3 regions of the Pseudoalteromonas sp. MBR-15 genome follow, and region 3 is predicted to be linked to each of the others. Evidence: predicted binding sites of a transcription regulator. Region 3 holds the regulator's gene; each other region holds the start of a gene.

The links. Region 3 encodes LexA, which represses DNA repair genes until DNA is damaged. Its sites were predicted from a motif close to TACTGTATNNNNATACAGTA; they were not measured.
Region 1: a site for LexA is predicted at 1,675-1,694, ahead of uvrD (DNA helicase II). Genes of this name have one in related genera too.
Region 2: a site for LexA is predicted at 2,427-2,446, ahead of ACSSVW_RS17525 (SulA-like leucine-rich domain-containing protein). Genes of this name have one in related genera too.

The regions. Positions count from the first base shown of each region.
Region 1 covers NZ_JBRJHH010000011.1:5,489-9,778, forward strand. The annotation lists gene uvrD (DNA helicase II) at 1-1,610, opposite strand, end outside; gene ACSSVW_RS14665 (hypothetical protein) at 1,871-2,095, shown strand; gene ACSSVW_RS14670 (YacL family protein) at 2,227-2,595, shown strand; gene ACSSVW_RS14675 (peroxiredoxin-like family protein) at 2,639-3,265, opposite strand; gene ACSSVW_RS14680 (dUTP diphosphatase) at 3,390-4,010, shown strand; gene yrfG (GMP/IMP nucleotidase) at 4,023-4,290, opposite strand, start outside.
Region 2 covers NZ_JBRJHH010000015.1:50,564-54,853, forward strand. The annotation lists gene ACSSVW_RS17515 (ATP-binding cassette domain-containing protein) at 1-96, opposite strand, end outside; gene ACSSVW_RS17520 (S9 family peptidase) at 244-2,169, shown strand; gene ACSSVW_RS17525 (SulA-like leucine-rich domain-containing protein) at 2,470-2,907, shown strand; gene ACSSVW_RS17530 (YchJ family protein) at 2,948-3,427, shown strand; gene ACSSVW_RS17535 (DUF6172 family protein) at 3,599-3,898, opposite strand; gene ACSSVW_RS17540 (VC2046/SO_2500 family protein) at 4,057-4,290, opposite strand, start outside.
Region 3 covers NZ_JBRJHH010000009.1:33,042-37,331, reverse strand. The annotation lists gene ctaD (cytochrome c oxidase subunit I) at 1-309, opposite strand, end outside; gene coxB (cytochrome c oxidase subunit II) at 309-1,451, opposite strand; gene lexA (transcriptional repressor LexA) at 1,995-2,612, opposite strand; gene ACSSVW_RS13125 (PaaI family thioesterase) at 2,786-3,223, shown strand; gene ACSSVW_RS13120 (hypothetical protein) at 3,227-3,607, opposite strand; gene ACSSVW_RS13115 (hypothetical protein) at 3,755-4,290, shown strand, end outside.

The DNA.
Region 1 (4,290 bases), on a different contig from region 3:
GAAGTGTACGCAAGAAAGCCTTGCAGTGGTGAGCTGAATTCTTCGTCTTCAGGTAGCTCATATTGGCCACAGGCACTAATGAGCTCTTCTAAGTTTTCTACGCGAGCGCGGCCTTTTTCACCTTTTTCAGCTTGGTACATGGCCATCAACCCTGAAGTTTGAATCGCGTATTTAGCTTGCTCTTCTAAGGTAAGATCACTGATTTTGTCTTCAATGTGCTCAACCAGCTCTAAAAATTTTGTTACTGCACTGGCTGCACGCCCAGATAGATGCTGCTGTTCAATAATGGCTTTTGCAGCATACCACAGAGGAAGAGACTCGTTCCGCGCACAGTCACGAATGTGGCTGAGGGTTTTATCTCCAATGCCACGAGCAGGGGTGTTAATAACGCGCTCAAAGGCGGCATCATCTTGGCGATTACCCACTAAGCGCAGGTACGAAAGGGCGTCTTTAATCTCTTGACGCTCGAAGAAGCGCATGCCGCCATAAATGCGGTATTTAAGCCCTTCTTGTAACATGGCTTCCTCGAGTACACGAGATTGCGCATTGTTACGGTATAGAATCGCGGCATCTTGCAAGGCATTACCAGCATTTAGCCAGCTACGCAGTTTACTGCTTACGAAACGGGCTTCATCTAATTCGTTAAAAGCGGCATACACCGAAATTGGTTCACCCTCGTTACCATCGGTCCAGAGGCTTTTACCCATGCGTTCAGCATTATTTTTAATTAGCGCATTGGAGGCTTTTAATATTGTGGCTGTTGAGCGGTAGTTCTGTTCAAGACGAATGGTTTCGGCTTCGAAGTCGGTTAAAAAGCGTTTAATATTCTCAATACGTGCACCGCGCCAACCATAGATACTTTGGTCATCATCACCTACTATCATAATGCTGTTGGTGTTTCCTGCTAGCAGCTTTAACCAAGCATATTGAATCGTATTGGTATCTTGGAACTCGTCTACCAACATATGAGCAAAACGCTGCTGATAATGACGCAGTAGCGTAGGGTGATTGTTAAGTACTTCGTAGCAGCGTAATAAAATTTCTGCAAAGTCGACCAAACCAGCACGATCGCACGCTTCTTGATATGCGGCATAAACTTTCAGCATCATTTGCTCATTGATATCGTAAGTCTGAATATCTTTAGGGCGCAGACCTTCGTCTTTTTTAGCACTGATGTACCAGCTAAACTGTTTCGCTGGCCACTTTTTATCATCGATATTCATTGCTTTAAGTAAGCGTTTGATCATTCGCTGCTGATCGTCTGAATCTAAGATTTGAAAGCTTTCAGGTAATTTTGCTTCACGATGATGTGCACGCAAAATACGGTGAGACAACCCGTGGAAAGTGCCAATCCACATGCCACCAACAGGCGCTTTTAAGGTTTCTTCTACGCGAGAGCGCATCTCTTTTGCAGCTTTATTGGTAAAGGTGACCGCAAAAATACTGTAGGCAGAGGCTTGCTCAACTTGCATTAGCCATGCGATACGATGAACAAGTACTCGAGTTTTACCAGAACCTGCACCAGCAAGTACTAGCATATTTTGCAATGGGGCTGCGACTGCATCCCGTTGTTTGTCATTTAAGCCATCGAGTAATTCAGAAACGTCCATCGTTACGCCTTTTCAATCTATAATGAGAGGAGTATAACAGGTGTTTATGCAAGGCTAAATAAAATACTGTTTTTATAAACAGCTATTTTGGCAAGTTATTAAAATTGCATAATAAAAATTGTGAATTTGACCTATTTGTGGCAAAAAGAACTAAAATAAAAACAGTGTGAAAGTTTAACGTGTTGATTTATAAAATATAATAAGTTGGCATGAAGTGTGTTTATAATAAAGTATAATCATCAAAAACTACAGAGGTTAGTATGGCAGAGCAAGGTTCTGGCGGTAATGTAATCGCAGCAATATGTAATATCTTTTTTCCCGGTTTAGGGCAACTGGTGCAAGGTCGTTTGATGGCGGCGATCGCATTTTTCTTAGCGTGGATCATAAGTGGGGTATTAATTTATGTCGCCGTTGGTTTCATATTACTTCCGATTGTATACCTATGGGCAATCATTGATGCCGCGCGTTTCAAGTCGCGACTCTAGCAATTTTTTATATATCTAAACAGCATTAACACTAGCGCCATTGGGCGCTAGTGTTGTTTTTGGCCTTCTGAACTCGCTACTGCATGCCGCAACCGATATAATTACTGCATCAAGAGTTGTGAGTATTTACGATGGAATATCAATTTATCCGCGATCCAATGAGCGGTTTACGTATTAAAATTTCGACTGAACATGCGGTTATCGGTCGTTGGTTGAATGAAGAAATAGGCAAAGAAAAAATAGCGATGGTCCAGGCGCTAATTTCCGCCGTTAAAAATAGCCATGAGCCCTTAACACTGCAAGGCCAAGAAATAGATTTGATTTTGAGCAAGGACGAAGCGTTGTTTGAAGCCCATGCTCTTCATCAAGATAATGAAGATCTCATGGCGTATCAGGATGATGATTTAATGCTTGAAGAAAATGGCTTAAGCAGTGGCTGCGGTTTTGAGGATTTTGTTGATTTAATTGAGTCTTGGCACGCGTTTGCGCAAGGTCGTTAAGCAGGGCTTAAAGCCCTACTTAATTAATCACTCGATAGTGTGTTTATTGTTCGCTCACTGATTTAACTGCAGCTAACAATACGTCTTCTGTTAAACGAACTTTATAATTAGGGTTCGCATACTGAAAGTGGATAAGCCCTTGCTTATCTACTACAAAAACAGCAGGAACGGGTAACGCAACCTGTGCTTTGCCATCGAGTGATACAAAGTTAACCCCTAACTTGTTACGATAAATTTTTGCTGTTTTGTCATCGAGATAAAATGCCAAGCCCAACGTTTGGCTCAATGCCAAACTATCATCAGAGAGTAGTTGATAGTTCGCAGAGGTTATTTTAGTCTCGGCTAGCTTTTCTGGACTATCCGGAGATATTGCAATAATTTGTGCCCCCAAGTCTGCTAATTGATCCTCAATTTTTTGTACGTTGGCTAATTGCTTGGAACAATAGGGACACCATCCACCTCGGTAAACGATTAATACGGTAGTTTTTTCTTTAAAACGTTTTTTTAAAGAAACGGTTGTGCCGTTTTGGTCTTTTAAATCAACATCTGGAATTGTTAATCCAGGCAATAGTGGACTGACGTGCTCTGCCGAGTCAGCAATATTATGAGCTGTGGCTGCAAGTGTTTGGCTAGATAGCACAAGTAATGCACTAACAAGAAGGGTTCTCAGCATGGTATTCCTCAATTATTTTTTTCAACTGCTTATGAAGACCTGCTTAGCTGTTTTTTAATTTCATCAATGCTGAATTTATCTGTAGTATATAGCTAAATAAAAATGCAAGTTGGGATTAAAAATGTCTGCTAATTTACAAAAAATCGTTGTCATGCTTGAGATGCAAAATGCCATGAATACAAAAGTGCATGAGCAATGGTTTAGCCAAGGTTTTGAATGGTATCGTGCTATTTGGGTTGAGTGTGCTGAAATGCTCGACCACTATGGTTGGAAATGGTGGAAAAAACAAACCCCAGATACTGAGCAAGTTATTTTGGAGCTGGTCGACATTTTCCATTTTGGTTTATCACTGCGTATCGACGGGGAAACAAGTTACGAGCAACTTGCCGCTCAACTTGAAGCTGAACTAAGTGCGCCTGAGCAAGCTGACGATTTTAAACAAACGCTTGAGTTATTGGCTGCAACCGCCGTTGCTGAAAAGCGTTTTAATGCTGCCGCATTCGCTGGATGTATGGCGCAAATTGGCATGGATATCGACGATTTATATCGTGGCTATGTTGGCAAAAATACACTTAATTTCTTCCGCCAAGATCATGGTTACAAAGATGGCAGTTATATAAAGGTGTGGAACGGTCAAGAAGATAACGAGCATTTAGTTGAAGTCGTTAAAAGCCTCGATACGGAGCATGCTGATTTTGCAAAGCTTGTCTATCAAGGCTTAGAGCAGCGTTACCCTAAATAAACCTATTTATGCTCACTTTAGGGGCATGAAGTCACGAAAGTCGGTGGTAGATAAATAGCCATCGAACTGTTTATGCGGTTGTCGGCTATCAGGGTTGGCAACCGCAAGTATATGGCCTATGCCAAATTCTTTGGCCGCGTCGAGCACTGCGGGACTGTCATCAACAAATAAAGTGCGCGCTTTATCAAACTGCCATTCTTGTTGCACTTGCTGCCATAAAGGTTGATGTTCGTTACTCACACCATATTGATGGGTTGAAATAACGCCATCTAAATAATTG
Region 2 (4,290 bases), on a different contig from region 3:
CTGTAAGCACATTTTCTTACTGTTAAATTGCTTATTATAATTTTCGAACACGGTTGCTGTAGCAAAACGCTTATTGAGATTTTTTATTTCTATCATTGCCATTCCTTTGCGAAATTTAAATTGTAACACAGCAATGTCCCTAAAAAGTTACATGCTTTGTAACAATTATTTAGCTGCAAAACTTGCGTTTATATATTGAACAAGTAAGACTCAATAACGGAAAAATAATAAGGAATAATTAAAATGAAACCGAGTTTTCAACTAGCAGCCATTGCGTGTGCATTAAGCCTTGCATTAGCAGGATGTTCACAATCAAACCAAACGACCACCAGCGCAATTAGTCAGCAACAAGAACACACTATTAAACAGTATGACGCTGAAACATTTTTTGATACCACTTCAATTATGGGCAGCAGCTTTTCACCTAAAGGTGACAAAATCCTTGTTAGCAGTGATGAAAGCGGCATCTATAGCCTCTATGAAATTGATATTAAAACAGCGAACAAAACACGTTTAACAAACTTTGAAGACAGCACCTATGCTGTTCGCTATTTTCCAAATGATGAGCGCGTATTATTTACCAAGGACTCAGGCGGGAACGAGCGCTATCATATTTATGTACGTGAGACAGACGGCACTGTCAAAGACCTGACTCCTGGCGATGAAACTCGTGCCAGCTTTGCGGGCTTTACAGACGATGGCAAACACTTTTTTATAACGAGTAATCAACGCGATCCTAAGTTTATGGATTTATATCGCGTAGACAGTTCACGCTATGAAATAACACCTGTTTATCAAAATACTCTTGGTCTAGATGTCGGGGCGATTAGCCCTGATGGCCGCTTTATTGCTTTATCAAAAAATAACTCTAATAAAGACAGTGATGTGTTCATTCTCGATACAATGAAAAAAACGCTCAAACCTGAGCTAATCACTCGTCATGATAATGAAGCGCAATATGGCCCTGAAACATTCTCAAAAGACAGCAAGTCTCTGTATTACTCGACCGATGCAAAAGGTGAATTTTCACAGGTTTGGCGCTATGACTTAACGACAGGTGAGCACAGCCCCGCCCTAAAAGATGACTGGGATGTCAGCTTTATTTACTTCTCAAAATCGGGGCGTTACCAAGTAAGTGGGGTTAATGCTGATGCCAGTACTAAAGTGACAATCATTGACACAAAAACCAATAGACAAATCGATATGCCTGCCTTGCCCCCGGGCAATTTACGTGGTGTAAGCTTTTCAGCTGATGAAAAGAGCATGGCGTTTTACCTAAATTCAGATACCTCGCCAAGTAACTTATTTGTTTGGCAATTAGGCGAAACGAAAGCAAAAAAACTGACCCATACTTTAAGCGATGCAATTGATCAAAATGATCTCGTTGAAAGCACGATTGTGCGTTTTAAAAGCTTTGACGGTTTAGAAATCCCTGGCGTTTTATATAAGCCCAAACAGGCTAATAGTAATAATAAAGTGCCTGCTCTAGTGTGGGTGCATGGTGGTCCGGGCGGCCAGAGGCGCACAGGTTACAGCGCAATGCAGCAGCACTTAGTTAATCATGGCTATGCTATATTTGCTGTAAACAATCGCGGTAGCTCTGGCTATGGTAAAACTTTTTTCCATTTAGATGATAAAAAGCATGGCACAGACGATTTGCAAGATATTGTCTACGGGAAAAAGCACTTACAGAGCTTAGACTGGGTTGATGCTGATAAAATTGGCATTATGGGTGGCAGTTACGGTGGCTTTATGACGGCAGCGGCGCTGGCTTTCGAACCTGAAGAATTTAAAGTAGGTATTAATATTTTTGGCGTAACTAACTGGGTAAGAACATTAAACTCTATACCACCTTGGTGGGAAAGCTTTAAAAAGGCACTGTACGATGAAATGGGTGACCCTGCAACTGATGGCGAACGCCATCGAGCGATATCTCCCCTCTTCCATGCTAAAAACATTACGAAACCACTGATGGTTATTCAAGGTGCAAACGACCCTCGTGTATTGCAAGTTGAGAGTGATGAGCTTGTTGCCGCAGTAAAAGCGAATGGTGTCCCCGTAGAATACGTGTTGTTCGATGACGAAGGTCATGGTTTTACTAAAAAAGAAAACCGTATCAAAGCATCAAACGCGTACCTTGAGTTTTTAAATACGTACTTGAAAAACTAAATTTTAGAAGCCGGTGTACACCGGCTTCTTTATCAAAACACCTGTATAAACCTCAAATATCCTGCATACAAACTACTGTATAAACTTCGATATAAAACACTATATATATTATTTCATCCATTTTTCACAAAATATCACACTGCAAAGAAACAAAATAACCAATTGTTTTTAAATATTTAATTTTTTAAAATTATTAAAAGCTGAATAATTGGTTAAAAAAATAGCAAAAAACACTTGCGCAAAAACACTGTATAAACTACTGTATACACATACTGTATAAACAACCAGTGAGTGAAAGTTATGTTACAGCCAATTACCTTAAGAACCGTTAAAAGCTATCAACAAGATAACGACAAAGCGTCGGTTAATTTAATTCAAATTGAAGACGAAATTTCAGCAACATTTGAGCTATTAAAGGTATTACATCACTATAACAGTCAAAGTGCATGGACATTGTTAATTGCACCTGATCATGTGCCAAGTAAAGCATTACTCGATTCATGTTCAATCGACACCAGTAAACTGTTAGTGATCAGACAAAAGCACCTTGTGAATCTTGAATATGTGTTAAGTTCGGCGCTGCACAACGGTAACTTTGCCGCAGTGATCACCTGGACAGATATTGTCAGCAACAATCAACTAGATTCTATGACTCTTAATTTAGAACATGCATCTGCAAAGTTTTACTGCTTCAACAAAAGCAACCCATTAAACAATTTAGTACCGCAGCCACAATAGGCTTGCTAAAATAGCAATTTATTGTTTTAGGTAAGTTGTTATGACATCACTCACACACTCCCTTTGTCCTTGTGGCAGCAAACAAGATTACTCGCTTTGCTGCCAACCTTTGCACACAGGCGATAGCCAAGCGCAAACGCCGGAACAACTTATGCGTTCTCGCTTTAGTGCTTATGCCTTAAAAGATGCAAAATATGTCTTTACAACATACGCACAAAGCCAACAAACCGCTAACCCTGTTAGCGAAATCAAAGATTTTGCTAATAGCTGTCGTTTTACCAAGCTAAGCGTTTTAGATACTGAATATAACGAGCAAGAAGGTTTTGTAGAATTTAAAGCAAATTACTTTTACCAAAACTTGTATTGTGAGTTACACGAGAAATCGCGTTTTATTAAAGAAGATGGACTATGGCGTTACCTTGATGGTGAAATAACGCCCGTTGCTGATATTAAAATTGGCCGTAATGATGAATGCCCTTGCGGTAGCGGCAAAAAATATAAAAAGTGTCACGCAATTTAAATCACGGCTATTCACTTTTTATATAGCCAATCTAAACCTTGACTAGCCATTGTAGGGAAAGCCGTTGCGTGGTGGGCATGTGATATAAATCAACACAAAATAATGTCATTGTATTTCAGACAATAAAAATGGGCCTCAAGGCCCATTCTTAAATTCTATGAATTATAACGACTATTCTTCGTCAAATTCTTGTAACTGGCGTTGTGCTGGACGCGCTAGAATCTCGACATAAAACGATGTAAGCCCTTTTGCTTCAATATCGCTAATGCATTTATTAATTTCCGCCACATGAACGACTTTCGCGTCGTCAGCTGACTCTCCAAATTTACAATCAAATGCCCAGTAATCGGCATCTTCTGGGAGAGTTTTATTACGCTCACGTTTTAAATACTTCTTCACTTCGTGCTTAGCTGCATCAACCATGCGAGGGTATTTAATTTTCTCATGGTTAAGCGTGAATGTTTTCTTCATTATAGTCCTAATAACTTGGTTCAATGATAATGGCACAAAGCCATTTGGGCGCATTATAACAAGCACATAAAAAATTAGCTGTACTTTTTACTGATTTGCACCAATTTACCTATCTTTGTAAGTGTAGCGTACAAGGCGAGTATGACAATTTCAATTAATTAAGCAGTTGCCAATTGCAAAGGCTGATGAATCGCCTCGTCCGTTAAGCTGTCATAAAACGCAGCTGCATCCATTTGCATACGCTCTGTGGGTGCGTTTTTATCGTAATAGCGTTTTCTGACTGCTGGCTCACAGTTATCGATGACTTCTAACGGCACATGATTTTTATCATCGCGGATAGCAAGCGGCTCAGGACTGAGACAATTACGTAGGCGAATATCTGACAAGCCACC
Region 3 (4,290 bases):
TACCATCCAGTTTGCAAGCCCTGTAAAGGCGGGCATCACAGCCCCAAATACCATGATCAACCCATGTACTGTGGTCATTTGGTTAAAAAAGTGAGGATCAACCAATTGTAAACCTGGTTGGAATAATTCAGCACGGATCACCATAGCCATGGCGCCGCCAATTAAAAACATCGTCAACGAGAAGATCAGGTACAAACTACCGATGTCTTTATGGTTGGTTGTATATAACCAACGCTTGAAACCTTTCGCTGGATGATGGTGGTCGTGATGCGCATGCTCAGTGGCTTGCTCATTAATAACGTTACTCATTAGTTCGCCTCCGCTGCTGCATCAATTGCTGCTTGAATCTGACTCGGTTGAATGACATCACCGGTATTGTTACCCCACGCATTGCGTTTATAAGTGATGACTGCTGCAAGTTGTTTTATTGAAAGCTGTTTATCAAACGCTTGCATCGCTGTACCTGGCTTACCATGTAAAACAATATCAATATGATCGTTCACATCGCCCAACACGATTGGGCTGCCTTTTAAGGCTGGAAATACACCCGGCAATCCCATGCCAGTGGGCTGATGGCAGGCTGCGCAGCTGGCCATATAGACTTGCTCGCCTAAAACAACTAATTCATCTTTCGAAAGAGTTTGATCAAGTAATGCGGCATCTGCAGCAGCGGCTTGTTCTTTCGCTTGTTTTGCGTCTGCAAGCCAAGTCGCAAACTCATCTTCTGGCAATGCCTCAACAACCACCGGCATAAAACCATGGTCTTTACCACATAACTCTGCGCATTGACCTCGGTACATACCGGGCTCGTTAATGCGTGTCCATGCTTCATTAATAAAGCCGGGATTGGCATCTTTTTTCACGGCAAAATCAGGAACCCACCAAGAATGTATTACATCATCAGAGGTCATTAAAAAACGTACTTTTTTGTTGATTGGTAACACCAGAGGTTTGTCGACTTCGAGTAGGTAGTGCTCTGTTTTTTCGGCTTGATTATCTATTTGATCTTTCGGTGTCGCTAAAATCGAATAGAAAGCAATATCTTCTCCCATGTATTCATAGTGCCACTTCCACTGCGACCCTGTTACTTTGATTGTAATATCTGCTTTTGAAGCATCTTCCATGGCAATAAGCGTTTTGGTAGCAGGGATCGCCATAGCGATTAAGATCACAAATGGAATTGCAGTCCAAAGTATCTCGACCTTCGTGCTTTCATGGAATTGGGCAGGCTTTGCCCCTTTAGACTTACGATGATGTATCAAAGCCCAAAACATCACCGCAAATACGATGATGCCAATCACACAACAGATAATAAATATCGTCATATGTAATTCATAAACATTATTACTTATATCAGTGACACCTTTACGCATATTGAATTGGCTATTTGCCAAAGCAAGTTGCGGAAGTGCTACCAATATAAGCCACAAGGTGTAACGCAGTTTACCCATGTGACAGCTCCTTTTAATGCTATTGCAAGACGCAAAGCGAAAAGGCGTTACAGCTGGTGCCCATTCGTTTTTTTTATTGTTTAAATACCCAAACCAATCGATGGTTGATGTGTCATCTGCAAACAGCTTGGGTCTGTGTATCATCACGACGCAGTGAACGACACACTCATTGTTTAACCCCCTTACACATTTGTTGTGTGTCTTTTTCGTAAATAGGTGTTAATACAATGCACTTAACCAATTAGTTAAAAAATGAGCAATAAGCAAGTTTTTGTGGTAATAAATGTTTATTTTGGTGCAAAAATAACAACTATAATCAGCGCGTTAATTAATACTTAAGGCAAGTATAAAAACTTAAAAAGAAAGGAAAACTGCGCCGTATAAGGCTTTATGTAGAAAGTAAGGGTTAACAAATCTTAGGTAAACGGTCAAAAACAAACAACGCACCAAATTGAATCAATTTGGTGCGTTGTTTCAAAAAAGTTTAGCAAAGCAGATAAAGGAATTACTCTGCTTGTAACGATTAACGCGTAATATAAAAAGCTACATCCAATCAGCGTTGCGAATAACCCCAACCGCTAAGCCTTCAATATTAAATGACTCATGCTCTAAGTCCACTTCAATCGGGGCAAACTCTTCATTTTCAGCATGCAAAAATACTTTACGTCCTGCTTTTTCTAAGCGCTTTACAGTCACATCGTCATCGACACGTGCCACAACAACTTGGCCATTTTCTGCAACTTGCGTTTTGTGTACTGCCAGTAAGTCACCATCCATGATACCAATGTCTTTCATACTCATGCCGTTAACTCGCAATAAGAAGTCTGCAGCGGGTTTAAACAATGCAGGGTCAACCTGACAATGGCTTTCTACATGCTCTTGCGCCAAAATAGGTTCACCCGCGGCAACACGCCCAATCAGTGGTAAGCCAAGCTGTTCTGGCTCGTCTTCTTCGACTAATTGAATGCCTCGGCTTGCTCCAGGCTTCATTTTAATCATGCCTTTTTTTGCCAGTGCTTTTAGATGCTCTTCAGCGGCATTGGCACTTTTAAATCCCAATGTTTGCGCTATTTCAGCACGCGTAGGTGGCATACCAGTGTCTTTAATAAATACTTTAATAAGTTCTAAAATTTGCGATTGGCGTTTTGTTAATGGGCGCATACAACTGGTTTTCCATACAGTACATTTAACTGTGAGTATATACAGTTATCTGAAAATCGCAAATTTAAATTCCCCTTCCTCTCATGATAAAAAACAAGCATTGAACGGTGGGGATAGATACCATATTGTATACCGATATTTCACTTAAGAAGTTAGTTTGCGAAGGAAACACAATGAGCATTTGGTATCAACCATTCACCCTCGAATTATGTAAAGAACTCGAACAGGGTATTACTGGGCAAGGCACATTAATGAAAACAATGGGCATTGAAATAACCGAAATCGGCGACGATTATTTAGTGGCCACTATGCCCGCTATTCCAGAGCATCATAACCCTATGGGGATGGTCCATGGTGGTGCTAATGTTGTTTTAGCAGAGACTGTAGCAAGTTATGCAGCCAATTTTGTGGTCGACTTCACCGCATATTATGCTGTTGGCCAAGAAATAAATGCCAATCACATTAAAGCCTCTCGAAAAGGCCTCTTAACAGCCACGGCAAAGCCACTGCACTTAGGTAAGCGAACATCTGTATGGGAAATTAAAATAACGAATGCGGCAGGTGAACTATGCTGCGTATCACGAATGACCGCAGCGGTAGTCAAGCGTTAGTGATTAACGCTCAACAGGATAAATAGTAATTTCGAGCCCTGCGCCAATCGCTGAAATACGTAATAAGGTGTCTGCGTGCAGGGCTTGATTAAAACATTTAGGTGAGTCACCCGACTCAAACCCAATATCGAAAGTACGCTTTGAGCAAGACAACCATTGCTTTAATGCATTGCGTGAGCACGACTCTATAAGTTCACATAATTGGTTGATAGCTTTATCTGGTGTGCTGATATCAGCCGCGGCTTCAATACGTGCTAATTGACGGTATTCATCTTGGTCGTAATGTAAAACCATGGCGTTTTTCTTTAAATCAGCTACCAGCGCACTCATATCGTGTTTTGATTCAAGTTCCAGATCTACATTTAAAAATTGAATTTCCGACATACTCTCGTTTTTACCCTCTATTGATATCTCTGAAACTTTAACTCAGTTTTGTACATAAACCAAATTTAGAATACAGTAAATGCTGCAAGAGCGTTGAGTCGCTCTGTCTATACCGCTGCCCAATAAAAAAATAATAAGAGGTAATCAATGAATAAGCGCGTATTTAAATATGCCCGTAAAGGGCATAAGTGGCTGGGTTACTTACTCGCCATACAACTCTTTTTTTGGTTATTAGGGGGCTTAGTAATGAGCTCCATCCCCCTTCAAAAAGTACATGGTAAACATTTAGCCAATCGTAGCTTAGATAATCCATTTACCTTGCATGATTACCCCGCTTCTCTTGACCAAATAACCAAACAATTTCAGCAAATTGATAGCATTCAATACCGTCATTTTTTAACCACTCCCATCATCGAAGTGACGACTAATAAAGGCGTGTTTAACTTTGACGGTCAATCAGGTCGTGCTATGAGCACACCAACTAAAACTGAAATTATTGCCAATGCCAATGCACACTTACTCATCAAGGCGGATGTCGCGGGTGCGCAGTTACTAGAAAAAGGAGCGAGAGAAGTCGGTCACCGCTCCAATGTGTGGCAAGTGAGCTATAACGATTGGTTAAATACAACCGTTTATTTAGAAGGCGACTCCGGTAAAGTCATTACTGTTCGTAGCACCTTGTG